Linked DNA regions of Symmachiella dynata. The protein of the gene in region 1 interacts with the protein of each later gene in a pairwise test. Links are inferred from orthologs where the notes say so. Each region holds a gene or a part of one and is shown in the gene's direction. Other genes may lie near its edges.

What was found. Proteins that work in one complex are often made in the same cells at the same time.
Region 2: the proteins of rplA (region 1) and Mal52_RS16605 interact in binary tests that used the Escherichia coli proteins (3 or more experiments, as listed by UniProt). The link is inferred for Symmachiella dynata from one-to-one orthologs.
Region 3: the proteins of rplA (region 1) and thrS interact in binary tests that used the Escherichia coli proteins (3 or more experiments, as listed by UniProt). The link is inferred for Symmachiella dynata from one-to-one orthologs.

Annotation. Positions count from the first base shown.
Region 1 is NZ_CP036276.1:6,769,034-6,776,442, reverse strand. Bases 4,225-7,069 are described here. They hold rplA (50S ribosomal protein L1), read left to right. Parts: upstream 4,225-5,217; coding sequence 5,218-5,922; downstream 5,923-7,069. Other genes in these bases: rplL (50S ribosomal protein L7/L12), read left to right, coding at 6,893-7,069; rplJ (50S ribosomal protein L10), read left to right, coding at 6,205-6,723; rplK (50S ribosomal protein L11), read left to right, coding at 4,720-5,145; nusG (transcription termination/antitermination protein NusG), read left to right, coding at 4,225-4,604. Also shown: Mal52_RS25865 (sigma-70 family RNA polymerase sigma factor), read left to right, coding at 1-473; tuf (elongation factor Tu), read left to right, coding at 1,621-2,817; rpmG (50S ribosomal protein L33), read left to right, coding at 2,925-3,080; preprotein translocase subunit SecE, read left to right, coding at 3,431-3,874; more of nusG, read left to right, coding at 4,020-4,224; more of rplL, read left to right, coding at 7,070-7,300; Mal52_RS25795 (hypothetical protein), read right to left, coding at 7,385-7,409. UniProt on the Escherichia coli protein: One of the primary rRNA binding proteins, it binds very close to the 3'-end of the 23S rRNA. Forms part of the L1 stalk. It is often not seen in high-resolution crystal structures, but can be seen in cryo_EM and 3D reconstruction models.
Region 2 is NZ_CP036276.1:4,392,325-4,399,792, reverse strand. Bases 2,050-4,953 are described here. They hold Mal52_RS16605 (cold-shock protein), read left to right. Parts: upstream 2,050-3,354; coding sequence 3,355-3,552; downstream 3,553-4,953. Other genes in these bases: Mal52_RS16595 (M16 family metallopeptidase), read right to left, coding at 4,634-4,953; Mal52_RS16600 (YqjF family protein), read right to left, coding at 3,627-4,397; Mal52_RS16610 (BtpA family protein), read right to left, coding at 2,353-3,156; Mal52_RS16615 (MATE family efflux transporter), read left to right, coding at 2,050-2,334. Outside these bases: Mal52_RS16620 (zinc-binding dehydrogenase), read left to right, coding at 1-557; more of Mal52_RS16615, read left to right, coding at 877-2,049; more of Mal52_RS16595, read right to left, coding at 4,954-5,875; Mal52_RS16590 (M16 family metallopeptidase), read right to left, coding at 5,862-7,109; Mal52_RS16585 (GNAT family N-acetyltransferase), read right to left, coding at 7,324-7,468.
Region 3 is NZ_CP036276.1:4,712,869-4,720,361, reverse strand. The notes cover bases 2,050-4,978. They hold thrS (threonine--tRNA ligase), read left to right. Parts: upstream 2,050-2,356; coding sequence 2,357-4,600; downstream 4,601-4,978. Other genes in these bases: Mal52_RS17885 (sigma 54-interacting transcriptional regulator), read left to right, coding at 4,943-4,978. Outside these bases: Mal52_RS17905 (outer membrane protein assembly factor BamB family protein), read left to right, coding at 100-1,350; Mal52_RS17900 (flotillin-like FloA family protein), read left to right, coding at 1,418-1,825; more of Mal52_RS17885, read left to right, coding at 4,979-6,943; Mal52_RS17880 (hypothetical protein), read left to right, coding at 7,358-7,493. UniProt on the Escherichia coli protein: Catalyzes the attachment of threonine to tRNA(Thr) in a two-step reaction: L-threonine is first activated by ATP to form Thr-AMP and then transferred to the acceptor end of tRNA(Thr). The rate-limiting step is amino acid activation in the presence of tRNA.

The DNA of each region.
Region 1 (7,409 bases):
ATACGAATTTCTTCGAAATGGTCAGCGATGGGAATATGTCGCTGATGCGGGCGATTGAAAAATTCGACTACAGTCGCGGGAATAAGTTCTCCACCTACGCCACCTGGGCGATTATGAAGAACTTCGCGCGATCGATCCCCGCCGAGCACACCCGTTTGGATCGTTTCCGTACCGGAAACGAAGAGGTGTTCCAGGCAAAATCGGACACGCGTTCTGTTCCCTTCGAGTTGGAGTTGAACAATCAACGCCAGCACGAAGCGATTATGAGTATCCTGTCGCAACTGGACGACCGGGAAAAGGACATCATTTTGTTCCGTTTCGGACTGAATCAGGGAACCGAGCCGCAAACGCTGGAGCAGGTCGGTTACCATTTCGGTGTGACGAAGGAGCGAATTCGACAATTGGAAGCGCGGGCCTTAAATAAGTTGCGAAAAATTGCCCAGGAGGCCCGGCTCGACATTCCGGGAGTCTAAAACTCCCTCCAGGCTTGCCGGACAATCGCGCCGCAAGGTGGTGAGCGTTCGGTCGCGCATCACAACGCCGCGAACCTGTCCCCGCAGTGGGGTGTCTAGGTTCGCGGCGTTTTTTTAATTGCCCAGTATCCGTCGAGTCGCCTCTCGGGTGCAATTCGGGGTGGAAATGACGGTTTCAGGTGCTTGTGGGCGTCAGCGGATCGTTGAATGTGGTCTGTTTGGACTCCAAGCGGGCAAATTTTCAGAAAAGGGGAGCGGGAGCGTTGATAAATTGTCAGGACGTTTGTCTAATACGCGGTTTCGCGCTGGCAATGACGTCGAAGGTCTGGGCCCAATGGGCTCGTGAAGGTTCGGCCTGTTTCCAGCTTAGCCGGCCACTCAATCTGGTTTTCTGCGATCTCCTTGCGTTTCGACTTGCATGGGCGGATCGGAATGCTATATTGGGCGGCTTGTTGCGTCGAGAATGTTTCGAGTAGCTCTTACAGCAAATACATAAAGTTTACCGCTAGCGTAGCTCAATTGGCAGAGCCCCGGTTTTGTAAACCGGAGGTTGTGGGTTCAAGTCCCACCGCTAGCTCCAGCGGACAGGCGGAGGAGATGTCTTCGGTGGTCCGCTTCGTGCAGAGCGAGGCTGGGGTCGCGAGGCTGTGGCTCGCCGTTTGTTTGAAGTCGACAATTAGGGGGAATTCCCGAGCGGTCAAAGGGGCCAGACTGTAAATCTGGTGGCTCAGCCTTCGCAGGTTCGAATCCTGCTTCCCCCAATTATAGAGGGCAGCGGTGATTCGGCGTTCATTGCTGTCGGTCGTAGGTTTCTAAGAGGCGTTGCGGGCGTCGTATAATGGTATTACCCCAGCCTTCCAAGCTGGAGACGTGGGTTCGATTCCCATCGCCCGCTTTTTCGCGATGAGTTGCGGGGTGGCCGGCTTGGCGATTCGAGTTGGAAGTCCGAGCGACTTGATTCGCTGCTGTAGCTCAGCCGGTAGAGCGCGTCCTTGGTAAGGACGAGGTCGCGGGTTCAAGTCCCGCCAGCAGCTCTTGCAGCTGATTTTTGGCAAGCATGTTTTTGCGGTCTGTGAGGCCGTGTTGCATTTAGTGTTGAGTTGGAATTAACAACTGTCCCGGGAGATTGAATAGGTAGGGAGAAGAGATGGCCAAAGAGGTCTTTGAGCGTACGAAGCCACACGTCAATGTTGGGACGATCGGTCACATTGACCACGGAAAAACGACACTCACCGCGGCGTTGTTGATGGTGCAGGGTGCTAAGGGTTTGGCGACGGTGAAAAGTTACGCCGATATTGCCAAGGGCGGTACGGTCCGCGACGAGACGAAAACGGTGACCATTGCCGTGAGTCACGTTGAGTACGAGTCTGAGACTCGTCACTATGCCCACATCGACTGCCCGGGGCACGCTGACTATATTAAGAATATGATTACTGGGGCGGCCCAGATGGACGGGGCGATCCTCGTTGTGTCTGCGGCTGATGGTCCCATGCCTCAGACGCGTGAGCACATTCTGTTGGCTCGTCAGGTGGACGTGCCGGCGTTGGTGGTCTTTCTGAACAAGTGCGACTTGGTCGACGACGAAGAGTTGCTCGAGTTGGTCGAAATGGAAGTTCGTGAATTGCTGAGCAAGTACGACTTCCCGGGTGACGACATTCAGGTTGTTCGTGGGAATGCAAAGGGTGCGTTGGATAACCCGACGGATCCGGCCTTCAACGGCTGTATTGCCGAGTTGATGGACGCACTGGATTCGAATATTCCTGAGCCGGCTCGTGAGTCTGATAAGCCGTTCTTGATGGCGGTGGAAGACGTGTTCTCGATCGAGGGTCGCGGTACTGTTGCGACGGGTCGGATTGAGCAAGGCGTCGTAAACGTCGGTGAAAAAATCGAAATCGTCGGTTTGAAGGATACTGTCGAGACGACCTGCACCGGTGTCGAGATGTTCAATAAGACGCTCGAAACTGGTATGGCTGGCGACAACGTCGGTCTGCTTCTGCGTGGTGTGAAGCGTGAGGATATTGAGCGTGGGCAGGTTTTGGCCAAGCCGGGTTCGATTCATCCGCACACCAAGTTTGAGGCTGAGGTCTACGTCCTGAGTAAAGATGAAGGTGGGCGGCACACGCCTTTCTTCAGTGGCTATCGTCCTCAGTTTTACTTCCGCACAACCGACGTGACCGGGGCTGCCAAGCTGCTGGGTGACGCCGAGATGTGTATGCCGGGCGACAATGTTCGCTTGGAGGTTGAAATGGGTTCGCCAGTCGCCTTGGAAGACGGAAGTCGCTTCGCGATTCGCGAAGGTGGCAAGACCGTCGGCTCGGGTGTTGTGACCAAGATTGTTGAGTAATTGTGATTCAGTGGGCACCCGCCGTTAGTTTTTTCGGCGGGTGTTCATTTTCTGTATCGGTTTCGGCGCGGCCGCGTGCCCGTGCCGGAGATAGGTGGAGTGAAGTCATGGCCCGCGAGTATGTTTGGCTGGAATGCACTGAGACCGGTGATCGGAACTATCGTGTTCAAAAAGAAACACGTGGTGCAGAGCGGTTGGAGTTGAAGAAATATTGCCCGCGGCTTCGCCGTCACACGGTTCATAAAGAGTCGCGGAAGAAGTGATGTCGTCGCGATGGGTGGCGGATTTTCGCCGCGTTTTTGAGGGTCCGGCAATTCACCAAGGCCTAGGGGTGTAGCTCAATTGGCAGAGCACTGGATTCCAAATCCAGCGGTTGGGGGTTCAAGTCCCTCCGCCCCTGTTTTTAGGCTCGCTGTTTGTGTGGCACCATTGGATGTGGTCTGCTTGGTTGGCGGGTTTTGTCTGTAGTTATCCAGGCTGTCGAGATGGATGGCGGGAGCCGCCGTAGTGCGGATGCGGTTTTTCGGAGCCGATTTTCATGGCTGTGTGGCTTTTTTGAGAAAAAGTAACCGGTCGTTCACACGTGATAAGAATCGCCCTGGGGCGTGAATTCATGGCAAACGCGAAAAAAAGCACCACGTTTTTTGGCGAACTGCTGAGCTTGCAGTCGTACAAACCTAAGCAAGGACGGCTTGTCCGGCAGTTGACAACTGCTGGTGTGGCGTTGATTGCACTGTTGGGGGCTGTTTCGCTCTCGCAGGGGCCGATGATCGGTGTGGAGCCGGAGTGGGTTCGCGTTGGCGTGCCGGTGTTGTTGTTTCTAATTGGTTTGGCGTTTGCTTTTCGGATTGTAAACTACTCGGTGTTTGCCGACTTTTTGATTGCTGTGCAGGGGGAGTTGACAAAAGTTTCCTGGCCCAGCAAGCAGGAGTTGAAGAACTCGACAATCGTTGTAGTGGTGACGATGTTCGCGTTGGGTGGCATGCTGTTGGTTTATGATCTTTTTTGGTACAAATTAATGACAACTGTCGGCGTGCTTGTTGAGGCGTCGTCGTAGTGTTGTGGGGCGGGACTGCCCTGGGTGTGTGGGTTGGCCGGTCGTCTGCTGTGTTGCGTTGCTGGTAGGCGGGAGCCTTGTTGGCGATTGTGTGTTTAGTCGTCAAGTTCTACTGGGGTTCCGGCAGGGTGAAGGGAAGGCCGTCATGGCTGATGAGACCAATGCAGGTGGCGAAGCCGCTGAGCTTGAAAATACGGAAATGCTCTGGTATGTGCTCAAGATTCAGAGCAACCGTGAGAAATCCATAAAGAAGTCGCTTGAGCGGCGTATCAACCGTGAGGGGTTGGAGCGCTACTTTGGCGAGATTATCATTCCGACGGAAAAAGTGTCGGAAGTCAAAAACGGTAAGAAGAAGGTCACCGAGCATAAGTTGTTTCCCGGCTATTTGATGGTCAACATGATCCTCAATGACGATACGTGGTTTCTGGTGCGGGAAACAGGCGGGGTGGGCGACTTTACCGGCTCTGCAAATAAGCCGATTCCGATGCAGGAGCACGAAATCGCTCGGATGCTAGGGCGTGAAGAACAGAAGGAAGAAGAGGCGCCGCGGGTGGCCCTGACGTTTGGCGTGGGGGATACCGTGAAAATCAAAGAAGGCCCGTTTGAAGGGTTTGAAGGCGCAATTGATACTGTGGATGAGACAACCGGGCGTTTGACGGTGTTGGTTGAAATTTTCGGCCGCACGACACCGGTCGAAGAGCTCGAGCATTGGCAGGTTGAGGCCGTCTGAAATCGGCGTGACGGAGCGTGCGTCGCGTTCGGGGAATGCGATGTCGAGGGATTGGCCGACGGATCCGTTGTCATCAAGAAACAATTTTTCGGCAGTTTAATAAAGCAGGCAAGCGATGGCGAAGGAATTAGTTGCAACGATCAAGGTTCAGGTGATGGGTGGCCAGGCAACGCCGGCTCCTCCTGTTGGTACCGCACTTGGTCCTCACGGTGTGAACATCGGTCAGTTCGTGATGCAGTTCAACGAGCGGACTAAAGATCTCACGGGGACGATGGTTCCGGTGATCATCAATGTTTACAACGATCGATCGTTCGATTTTGTGCTGAAGAGTCCGCCGGCGGCGGTTCTGCTGAAGCAGGCTGCTCAAATCGCCAAGGGTTCGGGGAACCCCAAGGCGGAAAAAGTGGGCACTGTGACACAAGCGCAGTTGGAAGAGATCGCCAAGACAAAGTTTGAAGATCTGAATGCACCGGATATCGCCCAGGCATCGCGGATTATTGCCGGCACCGCGCGCAGCATGGGGCTGGATGTCGTCGGTTAATCACCGGCGCCGTAGGCATCGGACACATTTGAAGTGATCAAGATAGTTGGAAAGAGTAGTCGAGGCTCGATGATGGCAAAGCAATCCAAGCGGCAGGAATTTCTGTTGAAGCAGGTCGAGGGGCTGACGAGTGTTGATTTGGCCGATGCGGTCGCCAAACTCAAAGGTCTGGAAGCGTCGCTGCCCAAGAAGATTCCGCCCTGTAAGTTTGACCAGACAGTGGAAGTTGTCATGCGGTTGGGCATTGATGTCCGTCAGGCTGACCAGATGGTGCGGGGTTCCATTGTGTTGCCGCACGGGATCGGGAAATCAAAAACGGTGCTGGTTTTTGCCCAGGGAGAGAATGCGACCGCGGCCGAAGAGGCCGGCGCTGATTTCGTGGGTGGCAAGGAGTTGGCGGATAAGGTCAAGGATGGCTGGCTGGAATTCGACGCAGCGATCGCCACGCCTGATATGATGGGTGTGGTGGGGCCGCTGGGCCGCGTGTTGGGGCCGCGGGGGCTGATGCCGTCGCCTCGTGCCGGCACGGTGACTCAGGATGTGGCGAATACGGTCAAGGAATACAAAGCAGGTAAAGTGGAGTTCCGAGCTGATGCCGGCGGCAATGTGCACTGTGTGATGGGCAAATTGTCGTTCAGTGAAGAGCAGTTGGTGGACAATATTTCCGCTTTCATCAAGCAGATTCGTGCGATGAAGCCCTCGGGGTCCAAAGGGGTCTACGTGCGAACCATCGCCGTTTCAGCCACGCACAGCCCGGGAATTGGTATCGCACTGTGATTTTTGCAGTGGTGCACACTCAGTTGGCCGGAGTGTGTGCTGAGCAACGCATTGGCTGGCTTCCAGTCAACGCAGCGGCTTGAAAATGTGGCATCGGCGGGATTGTTTGGGCGATTCTGACGCTTTTGGCATAGAAATCGCTTCGGACGCGTGACTTTTTTCTCCCGTTGGTTTAGTGTACGCGATAAGCCCCGGCGCAGCCGGTTTGTAGCGGCCTTCTGGGCTGCCCTTGGATCGGTGAGAAATTTGCGCTGGGCGCACTAGCATTGATTGTTAAGTAGCATGAGTAAATACATCAAGGAATTGATTGCGTCGGATGTCCGCGAGCGGATCGGCGACGTGCAGGAACTGTTGGTGATCGATCCGTCGAAGGTTGATGCGATCACGACCAATCAGTTGCGCTTGGACCTGCGTAAAAAAGAAATCAAGATGGTGCTGGTCAAGAATTCCTTGGCGCGTATGGCACTGAATCAGGCGGGGGTTTCTGCCTTAGATCCGATCTTGGCTGGTCCGTCGGCCTTGGTTTGGGGTGGCGAGGATATCGTCGCGCTCTCCAAGGAGATGGCCAATTGGGCCAAGCAGATCGATGGGTTGGAAATCAAGGGTGGCACGGTCGAGGGGACGACATTGTCGGCCGCTGACGTGGAAGTCCTGAGTAAGAGTCCGGGCCGTTTGGAGTTGATCAGTCAGATTGCAGGGTTGGCACTCAGCCCGGGTGGTCAATTGGTCGGTGCTTTGCTTGGCCCCGGCGGCAAGGTGTCCGGGCAAGTCAAGGCCCACTCGGAGCGAGAAGAAGAGTAGTCGTTTCGATTTGTTGTTTGAGTTGAGTTTTGAAGAGCGGTTGGAAGCTAGAAGAGCTTAGTCTGCGCCAGTTGGGGGCATCGGCTCGTGAGTGGTCCTGCCTGCGAATCTCCTATAAATTCTGTATATGCGTCCAACGATTTTGATGTGCTGAGAAAGGAACACGGTTATGGCGACGGCTGATGTGATTGAATACGATGAACCGACGGTTGAGTTGGGTGACAAGATTGCTGGCTTGACATTGTTGGAGGCCAAGAAGCTGGCCGACTACCTGAAAGATCACCATGGCATCGAGCCGGCTGGTGGTGGCGTTGTTGTGGCGGCTTCCGGTGGAGATGGTGGCGGCGGTGAAGCTGCGGCCGAGCAAACGGAATTCACTTGCATGATCACCGGGTTTGGTGACAGCAAGATTCCGGTGATTAAAGTCGTGCGTGCCGCGACCGGTTTGGGTCTGAAGGAAGCCAAGGAATTGGTTGAAAATGCTCCCAAACCGTTGAAAGAGGGAGTCTCCAAGGAAGATGCAGAGAAGTTGAAAGCGGAAGTTGAAGCCGCTGGTGGTACTGCTGAAATCAAGTGATCGCAGGTGTTGCCGTGGTGCGGGCTGCTTGAGGGATGGGCGGTTGTCGATTTTGTTGGGCAGCCGCTTGAGGATTCGGCGGATCTATTTCCAGGTGGGTTTGGGCGTA
Region 2 (7,468 bases), 2.4 Mb from region 1 along the record:
ATTCCGAGGGCACACTATTGATCCACGGAGCCGGCATGCTGGGACTGACCGCCGCCGCCATGGCGCGTTGGCAAGGCTACCGTGAGGTGATTGTGGTCGATGTCAATCCGCAGCGATTAAGCCGCGCGACGGAATTTGGCGCTACGCAAGTCGTTGCCGCAGGGGAGGCCGACAGCAGCTTGGACGATGCCGTTGAGGCGGCTACTGCGGGACGGGGAGTCGATGTGGCCATCGACGTCAGTGGTGCCCCCGCGGCGATGCGGCAGGGAATGGAGGCTCTGCGTGTGGGAGGCTGCGCCGTGTGGGTGGGAGCGGTCTTTCCCACCCCGCCTGTGGAGGTGGTTCCCGAGCAGGTTGTACGGAAAATGATCGAAATCCGCGGCCTGCATAACTACGCTCCCCGCGACCTAGCCACAGCCTTGGAATTTCTCGACCAAACGGAGGCTGACTATCCGTTTTCGGGATTGATTGGGGATTCGTATCCCTTGGACCATGCCGCAGCGGCGTTTGCAGCTGCCCGCGAAAGTGTAGCGTTTCGTGTGATGTTACGGCCTTGATCGATTCTACCGGGGGGAGGAATCTGCGACGCGACCGGCGCAAGAGGACCATAAACAGCATTTTTTCTGAGAATTTATCCGGGAGCCTATAATTTGTGAGTTGATTCACACAACGGCACCTAAAGTAGGGGCAGTGAACGTGTGCCATCCAGAGGTTATTTGGGGGCCAGGAACGTCGAGAGTCGATTTTCGGCGAACCCCGGCCCGCTAGGCGTTGTCCTTTTCTGACTTGTAGAACGCACACGTTCCCTATAATCCGTATACCCCGACACGGCACTCCCTCAAAAGAATCAGACCGGCTCCCCCGCCGGAAGGCGCGATGAAAGGATTTCTGACAACTCCACCCAAGCCCGGATCATCCTCCGAGTTGCTGCGCATCGCCGTTCCGCTAGTGATTAGCTCCGGAACGTTGTCGCTGATGCAGGTCTTGGATCGCATGTTCCTGATGTGGTATTCCACAGACGCATTGGCTGCAGCCATGCCGTCTGGGTTGTTGCATTGGTCGTTGATGAGCATTGCCATCGGCACCGCCGGGTATGTCAACACGTTTGTCGCCCAATACGAAGGAGCCGGACGACCGGACCGCGTGGCGGGTGCGATGTGGCAGGGAATCTACTTCTGTATTTTCGCCGCAGCCATCATGCTGTTCTTTCTGCCCTGTACCGAAGGCATCTTCCGTCTGGTCGGCCACGAAAAGGCCGTACAAGATTTAGAATGCACCTATTTCCGCATCCTCTGCGTCGGAACCGCCCCGTTTTTGCTCTCGGCGGTGTTGTCCTGTTTTTACAGTGGGCGCGGCCGGACCATGACCATCATGTGGGTCAACCTAGCAGCGACCGTGATAAACGCCGCCTTGAATTATTGGCTGGTGTTCGGCGGTTGGGGTGTGCCTGCGATGGGGATTGCCGGTGCCGGGTGGGCGACTGTGATTGCCAGTTGCCTGGGCGTCGCTGCCTTTATCGTCTTGTTGCTCCGCAGCGAGGATGCACGGCCGTATCAATTGCTTAAGAACTATCATTTCGATCGAGAAATGTTTGTGCGATTGTTGCGCTACGGACTTCCCAGTGGAGTGCATTTCTTCGTCGATGTCGCCTGCTTTTCGGCATTCATCTTATTGGTCGGGGCGATCGGCAAGGAACAATTGGCGGCCACGAATTTAGCGTTCAATGTCAACTCGCTGTTATTTTTGCCGATGCTCGGTTTCGGAACGGCGGTGATGACGTTGGTTGGAAAACGGATCGGTGAAGGACGTCCGCAAATGGCTGTGCGGACGACATGGATCGCTTTTGGGTTTACCACGGTCTATATGTCCGTCTGGGCTGTGATCTTGATCTTTGCACCGGGGATTGTATTGGCACCTTATGCCGCCCGGAGCAATCCGGCGGAGTTCGCCGCCATTCAGCCGACCATCGTCGTGCTGCTGCAATTTGTCGCGGCTTATACCTTGTTCGATGGGATGAACATCGTGTTCGCTTCAGCCATTCGCGGCGCGGGCGATACGCGGTTTTGCCTGTTGTTTACGTTTTTCTCGAGCCTCTCGCTGATGGTCATCCCCGCGTTTCTTGTACTGCGCGTTTATCACCTGGGCCTCTACGCGGCTTGGGCCTGCGTGATGATCTATATCGTGTTTCTCTCGTTCGGGTTTTTGTTGCGGTTTTTAACCGGCCAATGGAAGTCGATGAGCGTGATCAACGAAACCCCCGCGGTCAGCGCGGACGAACCGCGCTGGGAATGGGACCTTCCCGATCCGGAATCGATTTCGGTCGCGGTGAAATAATCGCCATCCGGACAGGGATTACGACAACCCGTCGAGCAGTGCAGCAACGCGCGCGGAGTCGATGGGGTTCGAGACAATCCCGTCTCGTTTGACAGCGGTTCCGACGATGAAACCATCGGCGTGCTGCGCCATGCTTCCGATGGACTCCGCCGACACGCCACTGCCCACCAGCACCGGTGCACCGTGGGCGGCGGCACGGGCTTGTTGGATCTCCGCCAAATCAGTCGCGGTTCCCGTAGCGGTTCCCGAGACAATCAACGCATCGCCGCCGCCGCGGAGGAGCGTGTCGGCCACCTCGTCGGACAACGAGCGCGGCGCCAAGGCTGCCGAGTGTTTGACGTTCACGTCAGCGAAGATGCGAATGTGCTGAGCACCGAGCGCCGCGCGGTCGCGTAATAAATCATGAGCGATGCCCTGAATGATCCCCTGGTCGGTGACCCGCGCACCGCACAGGACATTCACGCGAATAAACTGCGCGCCGACCGCATGGGCGATCGCCAACGCGCTCCTGCCATCGTTGCGCAACACATTGATGCCCAATGGCAGATTCGACTCTCGCCGTACTTCCATGGCCAGGGAGGTCATGTGGGCGATTGTATGGGGCGGAGCCGAGTCGGGATAAAAAGGCGTATCGCCAAAATTCTCCAACATCAACCCATGGACGCCCCCTGCGGAGAGTGCGTCGGCATCGCGCAGCACATGGTCGCGAATCGCCGCGACATCACCACCGAATTGCGGTGCGCCGGGCAGGGGGGGGATGTGTAGCATGCCGATGATTGGCTTTGGTGCGGCAAACAGTTGTGGCAGTTGAAAAGTGGTCATCGCGGGGAGTGGATTCCTGGTCGGTGTGCGGTGTAAGTCTCTAGAGCATCAAAATGGCGGCAAAATCGCCGAAATCACAAATTTTGAAGTTTATGAATTTTTTGAAAAAAAGTTGTGGATATTCAAAAAATCCGATGGTAGTCTCGAAATTTGGTTAAGGTCCACTTTCATTTTTCTTTTGCGTGAGGATAGGCGGTCATGCCGCAAGGCTCAATTAAAAAACTAACGGACAAAGGGTTTGGGTTCATCGATCTCGGAAACGGAAAGGATTTGTTCTTCCACGCGTCAGCGTTGCAGAATACCTCGTTCGAGGAACTCTACGAAGGTCAACAGGTGGAGTTCACCGAAGGGCAAGGCCCCAAGGGCCCGCGGGCAGAGGATGTCACACCCGCATAAGCTTGCTCGGAAACTTCCGAAACACTCATTTCAGAATCAGCCCGCATGTTACGGCATGCGGGCTGATTGGATTTTTAGCAGGGCCGTAGTGGAAAGATGTCGACCGCCACACCATCGCTAAACAACGCGTGACAATAATCCTCAGTCGGTGTCATCCCCGCCGCCGCAAACAAACTCTCCTCCAGTCGCAATACTTCCGCTTGCCGCAACGGATACGGGCTGTGGTGCACCTGTCCGCGATACAACTGACCCGCGCGATCAATCGAATACAGCAAATAGCGTTCGGCGAGAAAAAACTCCAAGGTTCCCTCCGCGACGCGGCCCTCTTCATCCAGCGGAGTTGTAATCCCATCGCCAATCCTCGCCTCAATGTCGGTCTCTGCCTGTGCCGGTTCGGGCCACAATCTTTGACTGCGATAACGGATCTGATTGCCATCGCGGTTCAACGACATCGTGGCTTTGAAGTAGGGCAGATTCCAAAACCGCCGCGCGATACGGACCGCCAACGACCGCGCTGCTTCGAGGCTAAAAAACCACACTCCAGGGTCTTGTCCCTCGAGATGCACGTAGGTGCGGAGGTTGGTCTCGCAGAAATTCGATATCCCCGGCACCGCCGGCGCCCACCAAGGTCGCACGCTAGACATATAAAACGGCACTAACCCCACCCAGGCGTCGTCTTCCCACGTATCGAGGGTCAGTCGCGGTGGCAACAACGGAGCAATCATCTCCGCCGGGACGCGCCAATGCACAAACAACAGATCCGACCACTGCTGGTATCCGATCGCTTTTTCATCGGGACGTCGCGTGGGACTGATGCGGTCGATGGTAGGTGGATTCGTGAGCATGTTAGCGTGGGCAGCCAAGTAAAAGACGAAAAAGTCTCACGCAAAGCCGCGAAGAGTTCACTGAGGAATCCAACGCTTTCCTTTGCGGCTTGGCGGCTTTGCGTGAGGTCTTCTTAAATTGGGAATGTTTCAATCAATGAACCGCAGGCAACCGCTGCAATTAACAGGGGCTATTCATGAATTGCCAGCGGTCCGTGAAATACTCAACCGCAAATGGCTGCTCTGTTTTTGCCGCGCTACGAAGCCTCACCATTCAACGATTCCAATGGTCCCACCGCCGTGGTGGTCGTTTGGCCCAGCGGATATTCATCCAGCAAACGGCGAATATCGTCGGTGGTGATGCCATCAATGACGTCCAGGTCGTCTTCGACGCTACGGTATTCCCCGCGGTACAACCAGTTGCTGCCCAGTGCGCCGAGGCGGCCCATGGGGCGTTCGCTGCGAAGGACGATGCGGGAACTGACCTTGTTCTTGGCCTGCATCAGTTCTTCTTCCGTGACCCCCTTGACGTTCACCTCGTTAAAGATCGTTTCGATCCGCCGCATGTTCTCAGCGGTTTGATCCGGAGCGCACCCGCAATACATCAGGTACACGCCGCTGCCGTCGTAGTCGTTGTAACTCATCTCGGCTATTTCGGCGTAGCCGGGGTCGACGAGGTCCCAATACATGCGGCTGCCACTGTCATCGCCCACGATCACGCCCAACAATTCCGCCGCATAGCGGTCGGGATGCGCCGAGGGGGGGGCGGGGGTCATTTGCATGATGTGTTGGTGATGGCTGCTGGGGTTGGTGATCACTTCGACGCCACCGGGCGGTTGCGCTTCGGTCACCGTGCGACCGGGATCGCCGGCGGGCCAATTTATGCAATGCTTCTCTGCGAGCGCTAGAACTTCGTCCCAGTCAAAATTTCCCGCGACCGCCAACGTGATATTACCGGCCAAATACCGCTGGTTGAAATACCCCCGCATCTGATCGGCCGTCAATGCGTTGATGCTGTCGACGGTTCCTAAAATGCATTGCCCCAGCGGGTGCCCGGCAAAGTGGGTTTGCATGAGCGTTTCATAGGCGGTGAAAGTCGGCTCATCTTCGTAGCGGCCGATTTCCTCTAGGATGACTTTTTTCTCCATTTCAAAGTCGTCGGTCCGCAAGCTGGGGCGCAGGATCTCGGCCAAGAGGTCAAAGATCCTCGGCAGGTATTCGGGCAAGACCGCTCCGTAGAACAACGTCACTTCCTCGCTGGTCGAGGCGTTGTACTTGGCGCCGATCTCGTCGAAGATGCGGTTCACATCATCGGCTGCGAACCGGTCAGTCCCTTTGAAAACCATGTGCTCCAGAAAATGGCTGACGCCGGAGACCTCTTGGGTCTCATCGCGCGATCCGGTCCGCACGAAGAAGCCGACCGCGACGCTGTGCGCGGCGGGGCTTTGTTCTGCGACGATTTGCAATCCATTGTCCAAAGTAGCCTTATGAAACTCCAAGATTCACCTCCAGCGATTCAGGGCCGAGAGTCAAAACGGTGAAATTGTCCGCCGGGTGTTCGTCGACGTACTTCAGAATACTAGGCACGGTCAGGGCGTCAACTTTTTGATGCACCTCATCCAGCGTCGTGACGCGTCCCAGGTGATACCAATCCCGCGCCACGGCCGAAGCGCGAGACGAGGAGGATTCCTGTTGCATGATCAGCGAACTCTTGGCGCCGGCCTTACAGCGCTCAAGTTCCCCTTCTTTGATTCCCTCGGGCAACCGCTGCAATTCGGCCAACATAACGTCAAGCGTTTCTTGCGCACGCTCATTGGTCGATCCGGCATAACAAAACACCCGGCCTTGATCACGCAGCGCACTCAGGCTGGCATAGACGGAATAACAGAGCCCGCGCTTTTCACGGACTTCGGTGAACAGACGCGAACTCATGCCGCCGCCGAGAATATTGACCGCTGCCCACGCGTTGTAGTAGCCCTCGTCACGGTAGGGCACACTTTCGTAGGCCACGCCGATGTGTGTTTGCGTCGATTCATGCGCGATATGGCTGACGTTCGGCGCCCAGTCACTCACTTCAACAGTCGGGGCCGGTTTGTCTGGCCATTCGCCGAAGCATTCCTCAACGATCTTCTGAATGGCTTGGACATCAAAATTGCCGGCGATGCCCAGAATTGTTTCCGAAGGGCGGAAACAGTTTTCATAATGGGTACGAACGGTGTCAGCGGTGAGCTGGGACAGCCCTTCCAGGTTTCCATCGCTGGGCAGTCCCCAGGGTGAGGGATAACTGCGACGGCGCAATTCCTGCATCGCTTTTTGCCGTGGTTCGTCTTCGATCGAGTGCAGCGACTGTGCGATACCGGCGCGGGCGGCATCGAATTGATCCGCGGGAAGTTGTGGGCGGAGAACGATGTCGGCATAAATCCGCAGCACATCCGGCAGGCGGTCGGCGATGGTCGCACCACTGAGGCCCAGGTGACTTCCGGAGGCCGATTCGCTGCGTTGCAGGCCGAGATTGTCTAAATCGAACGCCAATTGCTGGCTATTGCGATCTCCCGCGCCGCGCGTGATGAGGTCGCTCAGTACAGCGGCGCAACCTTCTTGACCGGGGGGATCGTAAATATTGCCGGCGGGAATCAACATGGAAAACGCGGCCGACCGCACGTCGGGCATCCGCTCCATGACGAGCGTCAGCCCGTTGGGCAATTGGGTTGTCCGTATATCTTGTGCCTGCATGTGTTGGGCAAAATCCTTTGAAATGTCAACGGCCGTGTTTCGACGCCAATGCTTGGTGCGATTGCACCGTGCGAAGACACGATGCCACATAACGCACTCCAGAGCAGCGTTTACACTCTAAATGTCAGGTTGATTGTTGTTTGACGAGCACGAATCCCGCAGAGTTTTGTACGGAATCATTCGATTGCCGCATGGAAATGATAGGGAGGCAGCACTAGGAAACCGACGACGTTTCAACGTCGACTGCTTTATACAGCGTGCGAGTCAGCTTGAATCCGATCGAGCGGTACAATTCGACGGCTGGTTCGTTGTCGGCGGTCACCTCTAAAAAGACGCGACGCATCCGGGCTTCATAAAAA
Region 3 (7,493 bases), 2.1 Mb from region 1 along the record:
GCACCTGCAACACGATTCATTGGTTGTTAGAATATCTGCGGTAAAGCGAGAACCGGACTTCTCGCCTCGTTTCTGCGGACATAACAGTAGGAAGTCCCAATGCTGAAAACATGGTCCTGTGTTTGTGCGGTTTTACTCATCCTTGCTGTCGACGTTCAGGCTGAAGAGGAATGGCCACAGGTTCTCGGGCCGCACCGTAACGGCATCTCCGCAGAAACGGATTTACTCGACAAATGGCCGGACGAGGGGCCCAAAGAAGTCTGGCGCATGCCCGGGGGTGTGGGCATGTCGGGATTGGCAATCAGCCGTGGACGGTTGCTGACGATGGTACAAACCGATGGTAAGCAACGGGTCATTTGTATCGATGCGGCGACCGGCAAGCCGATCTGGAGTACACCCGTCGCACCCGAGTACCGCAACGGGCAGGGGGACGGTCCGCGAGCGACTCCGACGATTGTGGGCGACCAGGTGTTTGCGTTCACTGGGGAAGGAATTCTCGTTGCTCTCAAATTTTCCAACGGGGATATCCTCTGGTCACACAACACGCTTGAAGAACATGGCGGACAGCCAGCGGATTACGGCATGGCCTGTTCGCCATTGGTTGCCGCCGAACGGGTCATTGTGACGATCGGCGCGCCTCAAGCAACGGTAGTTGCCTACGACATAAAATCCGGCAAACCCGCTTGGAAAGCGGGGACAGAGGAGACGGCGGGGTATTCCTCCCCGGCATTACTCAACGTGGGGGGACGAGAGCAAGCGGTCGTGTTCACCGGTAGTTCGGTGATTGGCATTGCAGCCCAAGACGGCGCTGACCTGTGGCGCTATCCATACAAGACCGATTACGACTGCAACATCGCCACCCCACTGTCATTCAAAGAGCAGGTGTTCATTTCCGCTGCGGAGAATCACGGCAGCGTGCTGTTGAAACTGTTACCCGACGGCGACCGATTCCGTCCGACCGAAGTCTGGGCCTCACAAGGCGTCAAAAGTGTGCTGCGCAACGAGTGGCAAACGTCGATACTGATGGATGGCTATCTATACGGCTTCGACAACGTCGGCAGCGCCGGACCGGTCACCCACCTGACCTGCGTCAATGCAGCAACCGGTGAACGGGTGTGGCGACAAACACGTTTCGGCAAAGGCAACCTAATCGCTGGCGACGGCAAACTATTCATTTCGACCATCAAAGGCGAACTGGTCGTGATAGAAGCCTCTCCCCAGCACTACCAAGAGATCGGCCGCACACCGCTACTCGGTCCAACCCGCCAAGCCCCGGCCCTCTGCGCGGGATTGCTCTATCTACGCGACGGCCGCGAGATCGTCTGTGTGGACGTGCGAACACCGAAGTAAGCCTGGCCAATGGCTGCGTTTTTCCCATTGGACCCTACGGAAGGACAAGAGGATGATTCAGTTACAAATGTGGACGGCGGTGATTGCAGCTCCAGCGCAGAAAATGGGAGAATGGTTAGCTGTTGCGTTTATTGGTGTAATGTTTCTCATGGTCATCGTGACTGGCGTCTTTTACTTCCAGATCGGCAGTTTGTGGTTACAGGCATTTCTGGCTCGAACCCACATTTCCTTGATACAGGTGGTCGGGATGAAATTGCGCCGCTCGCCTGTCAAAGATATCGTCCGCTGGAAAATCATGGCAGCGCAAGCCGGCGTTGCAATTTCAGCAAAAGAGCTAGAGGCAGCGGCATTGCAAGGAGCCGATGTGGAACGAGCGGTGTTGGCAATGATCCGCGCGCAAGAAACCGGCCAAGAGATGACATGGAACGACGTGATCGCCGAAGACACCGACCAGAGGTTGCGCGATGGTTCGTGAAGGTGGATTAGCATCGTGAAGGCGAGCCCTACCACCAAGGCACACGTTACAGCCGCTTAATGCAAACTCCGGCTGATTGGACAGCTAGGAAAACAGGCCAAACCAACAAATTGTACCCAAAGCCGCCCCCCGCGCATAAAAAAACCCCTGCAACGGCAGGGGTTAGCGACTCAGTACCAATTGGTACATGTGGAGCCGAGTGGACGATACTGGACTTGAACCAGTGACCTCCACGATGTCAACGTGGCGCTCTAGCCAACTGAGCTAATCGTCCCGATTCCGATAGGGGAACTTACGTCCTGCGGCGGAAAATTTCAAGCATAAATCCGCCAAACCGGGCCAAGTTTTTTCTTGGCGAACCCAGCGGCGCGATTGTGCATCTAATACAAGGCAGGGGCTGTGGGGCAGGGGGGAGTGAAAAAACTGTGCTGGATTCTTCTCTCCGCCCGTGATTCACAGGGGATTTGCACCCCAATCGGCCAGTTGACCGCTTGGGGGATTCGCCTATATTAGGCGTGTTCCGACGCCCTCATGCGGTCTGATTCACCCTTTGTTTCGGTGGAGCCGCGGGCGAAATCTGTTGAAGAAATCAAAAAAGTCATGATCGAAGTCCAACTTCCTGATGGATCGAAAAAAGAGTATCCCGCCGGGAGTTCCGCCTACGATGTCGCCGCTAGTATCGGTGAACGTTTGGCCGGAGCCTGTATTGCTGCCGAGGTGAACGGCACAATCGTCGACCTCAACCGGGCACTTCCCGAAGAGGGAACCGTCAATCTCCGGCTATTAACCGATCGAGACGCCGAAGCTCTGGCCGTGATGCGGCATTCGGCGGCCCATGTGATGGCGCGGGCGGTGATGCGGTTGTATCCCGGTGTTTCGTTGGCTTTTGGTCCGACCTTATCGAATGGTTTTTATTACGACTTCGATCTGGAACACAAAATCAGCGAGGATGATTTCCCGCGCATCGAAGAAGAAATGAAGGCCATTATCAAGGAAGCTGAGCCGTTTGAGCAGTTTTCGCTTCCCCGAGATGAAGCGGTCGAGTTTTGTGATGGGCTACATCAAGCACTCAAGGTGGAACACATCCAGACCGGATTGGCTGAGCATTCGGAATTGGGGTTCTATCGGCAAGGGGAATTTGTCGACTTGTGCCGCGGTCCGCACATTCCACATGCGGGCAAAATCAAAGCCTTCAAACTGATGTCCGTCGCTGGGAGTTACTGGAAAGGGGACGCCGGCAATAAACAGTTGCAACGGCTGTATGGCACCGCTTGGTTCAATAAAAAGGAACTCAAGGCCTATTTGGCGCAAATGGAAGAGGCCAAACGCCGCGATCACCGCGTGTTGGGCAAGAAATTGGGGCTGTTTACCATCTCCAATGCCGTTGGCCAGGGGCTATGTCTGTGGATGCCTAAGGGGGCGACCATTCGCGCACTGTTGGAGGACTTCATTAAAGCCGAGCTGGTCAAATTGGGGTACGAACCGGTTTATTCCCCCCACATTGGCCGTGTGGAAATGTACGAAACTAGCGGGCACTTCCCGTATTATCGTGAATCGCAATTCCCGCCGATGTTTGGGCACGATGCCGGACAACTGGTCGATGTCTGGACCGAACGCCTGAAGGATGAATCGCTGACCGCTGAAGACGAAGCTCAGTTTATCGAAACCGCCCGGCGATTGGGGTGTGAGCTGGATGATTATGATCCCAAGTATCCGGTCGATGATCGTCTGCAGACTCTGCAAGACTGGCAGCATCAGCAAGAGCGGTATTTGCTCAAACCGATGAACTGTCCGCACCACGTGCAAATCTACAAAGCGCAGCCGCGGAGCTATCGCGATCTGCCCGTACGGTTGGCGGAATTTGGGACTGTGTACCGTCATGAACAATCAGGCGAACTGAACGGCATGTTGCGCGTGCGAGGTTTGACCCAGGACGATGCGCATCAATTCTGTACTCCCGAACAGGTCGAAGAAGAATTCCGCAATACCTTGGATTTGGTGAAATACGTCTTGGGGAGCGTCGGTCTGGAGAATTATCGCGTGCAACTTTCGCTTCGCGATCCGAACAGCGATAAGTACGTCGGCAGCGACGAGAATTGGCAACGTGCTGAGGCGAGTCTCCGTAAGGTGTTACAAGAGGCGGGGCTGCCGTTCTCAGAACAAGAAGGGGAAGCGGCGTTTTACGGGCCAAAGGCGGACTTTATGGTCCGCGATTGCATCGGTCGCGAATGGCAATTGGGAACAGTGCAACTCGATTACAATCTGCCGGAGCGGTTCGAGTTGGAGTACATCGGTGCTGACAATCGCCCGCATCGTCCGGTGATGATTCACCGTGCTCCGTTTGGATCGATGGAGCGGTTCGTGGGGATGTTGATCGAGCATTTCGCCGGCGCATTTCCACTCTGGTTGGCACCGGAACAGATCCGCGTGTTGCCGATCAGCGACCGGTTTTTGGACTACGCCCGAGAAGTGGAGAAAAAATTCACCGCCGCCGGGTTCCGCATCAAAACCGACACTCGCAGCGAAAAAATCGGCCACAAGATTCGCGACGCACAATTGGACCTGATTCCTTATATGTTGGTCGTTGGCGAAAAAGAGGCGGAAAACAACACCGTTGCACTACGTTGCCGAATCGACGGGGATTTAGGCTCAATGACCCCCGACGAAGCCGCCGCACGACTGGGAGAAGAGGTTGCCGAACGGCGGATACGCCAAGTCGCAGAGTCGACGTTTGACGCCTTCGACGGCGAAGACGAAGCAGCGAATGAGTACTAAAAGCCGTTGAACTCAAGGCGTTGAGTGGCTTGCTTCGTCCCAATCACCCAGGTGTCGCCTCCTTGGGGTGAACGGGTAAACAGTGTGTCGACTGATTTGACCTCCATGGCACTTGCGGGTAATGAATCGTGTTGAGTATCCTAGAGAGTGTGATCACACCAATCGCGCGGGCTGTTTTTACAGCGGCGGATGAATTGAATGGAGGCCGCTGAGACCGCGCCGACCGAGAACTGCCATTTCGACGCGGAAAAGTACCGACCCAGCGAGGGCTGCGGGCCGCTTTAGTATCGCTACGCAAATCACCAATTGCGCAGCGTCACCTCGTATAGTGAAAATGTGACTATGATAGCTTACTTGGTTGTCCGCGAAGACAACAAGTGGCGCGACATCTACCGCTTGATGCCCGGTCAGGTCATCACTGTGGGACGGGCTGCCACGAATCGAATCGCATTGCAGGACGAGGTCTGCAGCCGCAACCATTGTGAACTTTACCACAGCGAAGGCGCGTGGGTTTTGCGCGACCTGGGAAGCCGAAACGGCACCTACGTGGAAGGAACAGCCGTCACCGGGGATTGCCCGTTAGAACCGGGGCAGCTGATCGAGATCGGTGCCTGCAAATTAGCATTTACCGACGACCTGTCCCGCGCGTTTCCGATTTTGGACGAAGAGGGTTCCGGAGTCGAGGACGATACTGGAACGGCCTTCGAGGATGTGCTGGATCATCCTCCACCCATGACCGAGCCGGCGATCATCCATCGTCGCCGCCGCACGCGATTCCGGATCACCACGGACCGTGACCCGATTGCCGTCGACCGCACCAGTCAAGTCTTGGCGCAGTTGTATCGGTTGGCGTTGGAAATGGGGTCGGCAAAAGACTATCGCCGCTTGGCGGAAGTGGTGCTCAGCGGACTTTTCGAAAGTTCCCGGGCCGACGTCGGCGCCATTCTGCTGCTGCCCGAAGGGACAGATCCGGCGAATTCTCCAGGATCTTTGAATGTCGTCGCCTATCAAACACAAAATGACCGGCCCTATCAAACCATTTCCGATTATCTGTCGGGAATCGTGTTGCGCGAGCGCGAGGCGATTTTGGCGCGTGATGTGGCCGACGATAGCCGGTTGATCAATCGTGACAGTTTGGGGCAAATTCATGCCCAAAGTGTCATCTGCGCACCGATTTGCCTGGGGCAGGTGGTGTACGGATTGGTGCATCTTTATACGACGAACGCGAAAGATCCGCTCGATCCCGACGACTTGGAGTTTACCTTGGCGGTCGCGGATCAATTCGCTGTGGCCATGGAAAACCTCCGCAGGCAAGAGTCACTGGCTGAGGGCCTAGAGAAGGTTCGCGACGAGAACAAGCATCTGCGGGAGCAATTGGCGATTCAAAGCGAATTGGTGGGGCAAAGTCCCGCCATGCATCGCTTGAGTCTAAAGATCGCCCGGATTGCGCCGACCGACACCACGGCTTTGATTCGCGGTGAAAGCGGGGTGGGCAAGGAATTGGTGGCTCGCGCGATCCATTTCAGCAGCGAACGCCGGAATGGGCCGTTTGTGTGCATGAACTGTGCTGCTTTGAGCGAAAGCTTGCTGGAAAGCGAACTGTTTGGTCACGAGCGGGGGTCGTTTACCGGAGCGACTGGGCGGAAGGTCGGCAAATTTGAGCAGGCGGACAAAGGGACGTTAATGCTTGATGAGGTTGGCGAGATGAGTCAGGCGATTCAGGCAAAATTTTTGCGGGTGTTAGAGGGCCATCCCTTCGAGCGTGTGGGGGGCGGGACGCCTGTGAATGTCGATGTGCGGATCGTGGCGGCCACGAACCGCGATCTCGAGTTGGCGGTCAAAGAAGGCAGCTTCCGCCGCGACCTGTATTTTCGCCTGCACGTGGTTGAGATTATTGTCGAACCTTTGCGGGACCATCCCTCGGACATCCCTGAACTTGCCAATCACTTTTTAGAAAGGTTTGTCAAAAGCACGGGGCGGCCGGCGCGCGGGTTTACGCCGCAGGCTTTGGCAAAACTGGCCGGTTATGATTGGCCTGGAAATGTGAGGGAATTGCAAAATACGGTAGAACGGGCCGTCATCTTCTCCACCGGTGAATTTATCGCCGACCATGATATTCACCTCTCCGGGTTAGGAATTGACGAAGAGTTGCCTCCCGAAACGGAAGTGGCAGCGAATTACCGGGAAATTTCTATCGAAAAATTGGAGCAAGAGCATATTCTGGCCACGTTGGAAGAGACCAAGTGGAACAAGTCCAAGGCAGCCCAAATCCTGGGGATTGAACGATCGACGTTGGATCGCAAATTGAAACGCTATGCGGTGACGCGGCCGAATGATGTGTGATTGATTGGTTCCTAGAACTGGGAATGGCATTGCCAGATTTCGGAAAATCGTTGGAGACTTGGCTTACCTAATCGGGATGATGGTTGCTGTTGACTGTCGCAGCAGGGCGCGCTAGTGTGAAGAAGGTGTTTTTTTTATGTGAATCGTTAAAAAAACAAAAATGTCGTTGACAATTGGGCCAAAAGGCCGAAGAATGGCACAAGTGATCTGAGACGGCCCCCCTACCTTGAGATCCCCCCTTTGCTTACTCCGAGAGAACAGTACATCCCTCGGGAGTCAATCCGACGCCACTAGATGTTAAACGTGTTGGATGCCCACGACTTCTTCCGGGATGAGACTACGGAATGCGTAGCAGGGTTCAGGCAGGTGCCTTTGACTTAGACGTCGCCACGTTGAGTCGGCGACAGTTAGGTTTTGACGTTGCTCAAGTGCTGTAATTTCAAAAAGCAGCACAAAGCGGTTGCCCCTATTTTTTATCCAATTGCCAGATTTGTTGGAGTGTCAGTAATGGAACAGATGTTCGTAGTTGATCTCGAACCCGGATTTTCGT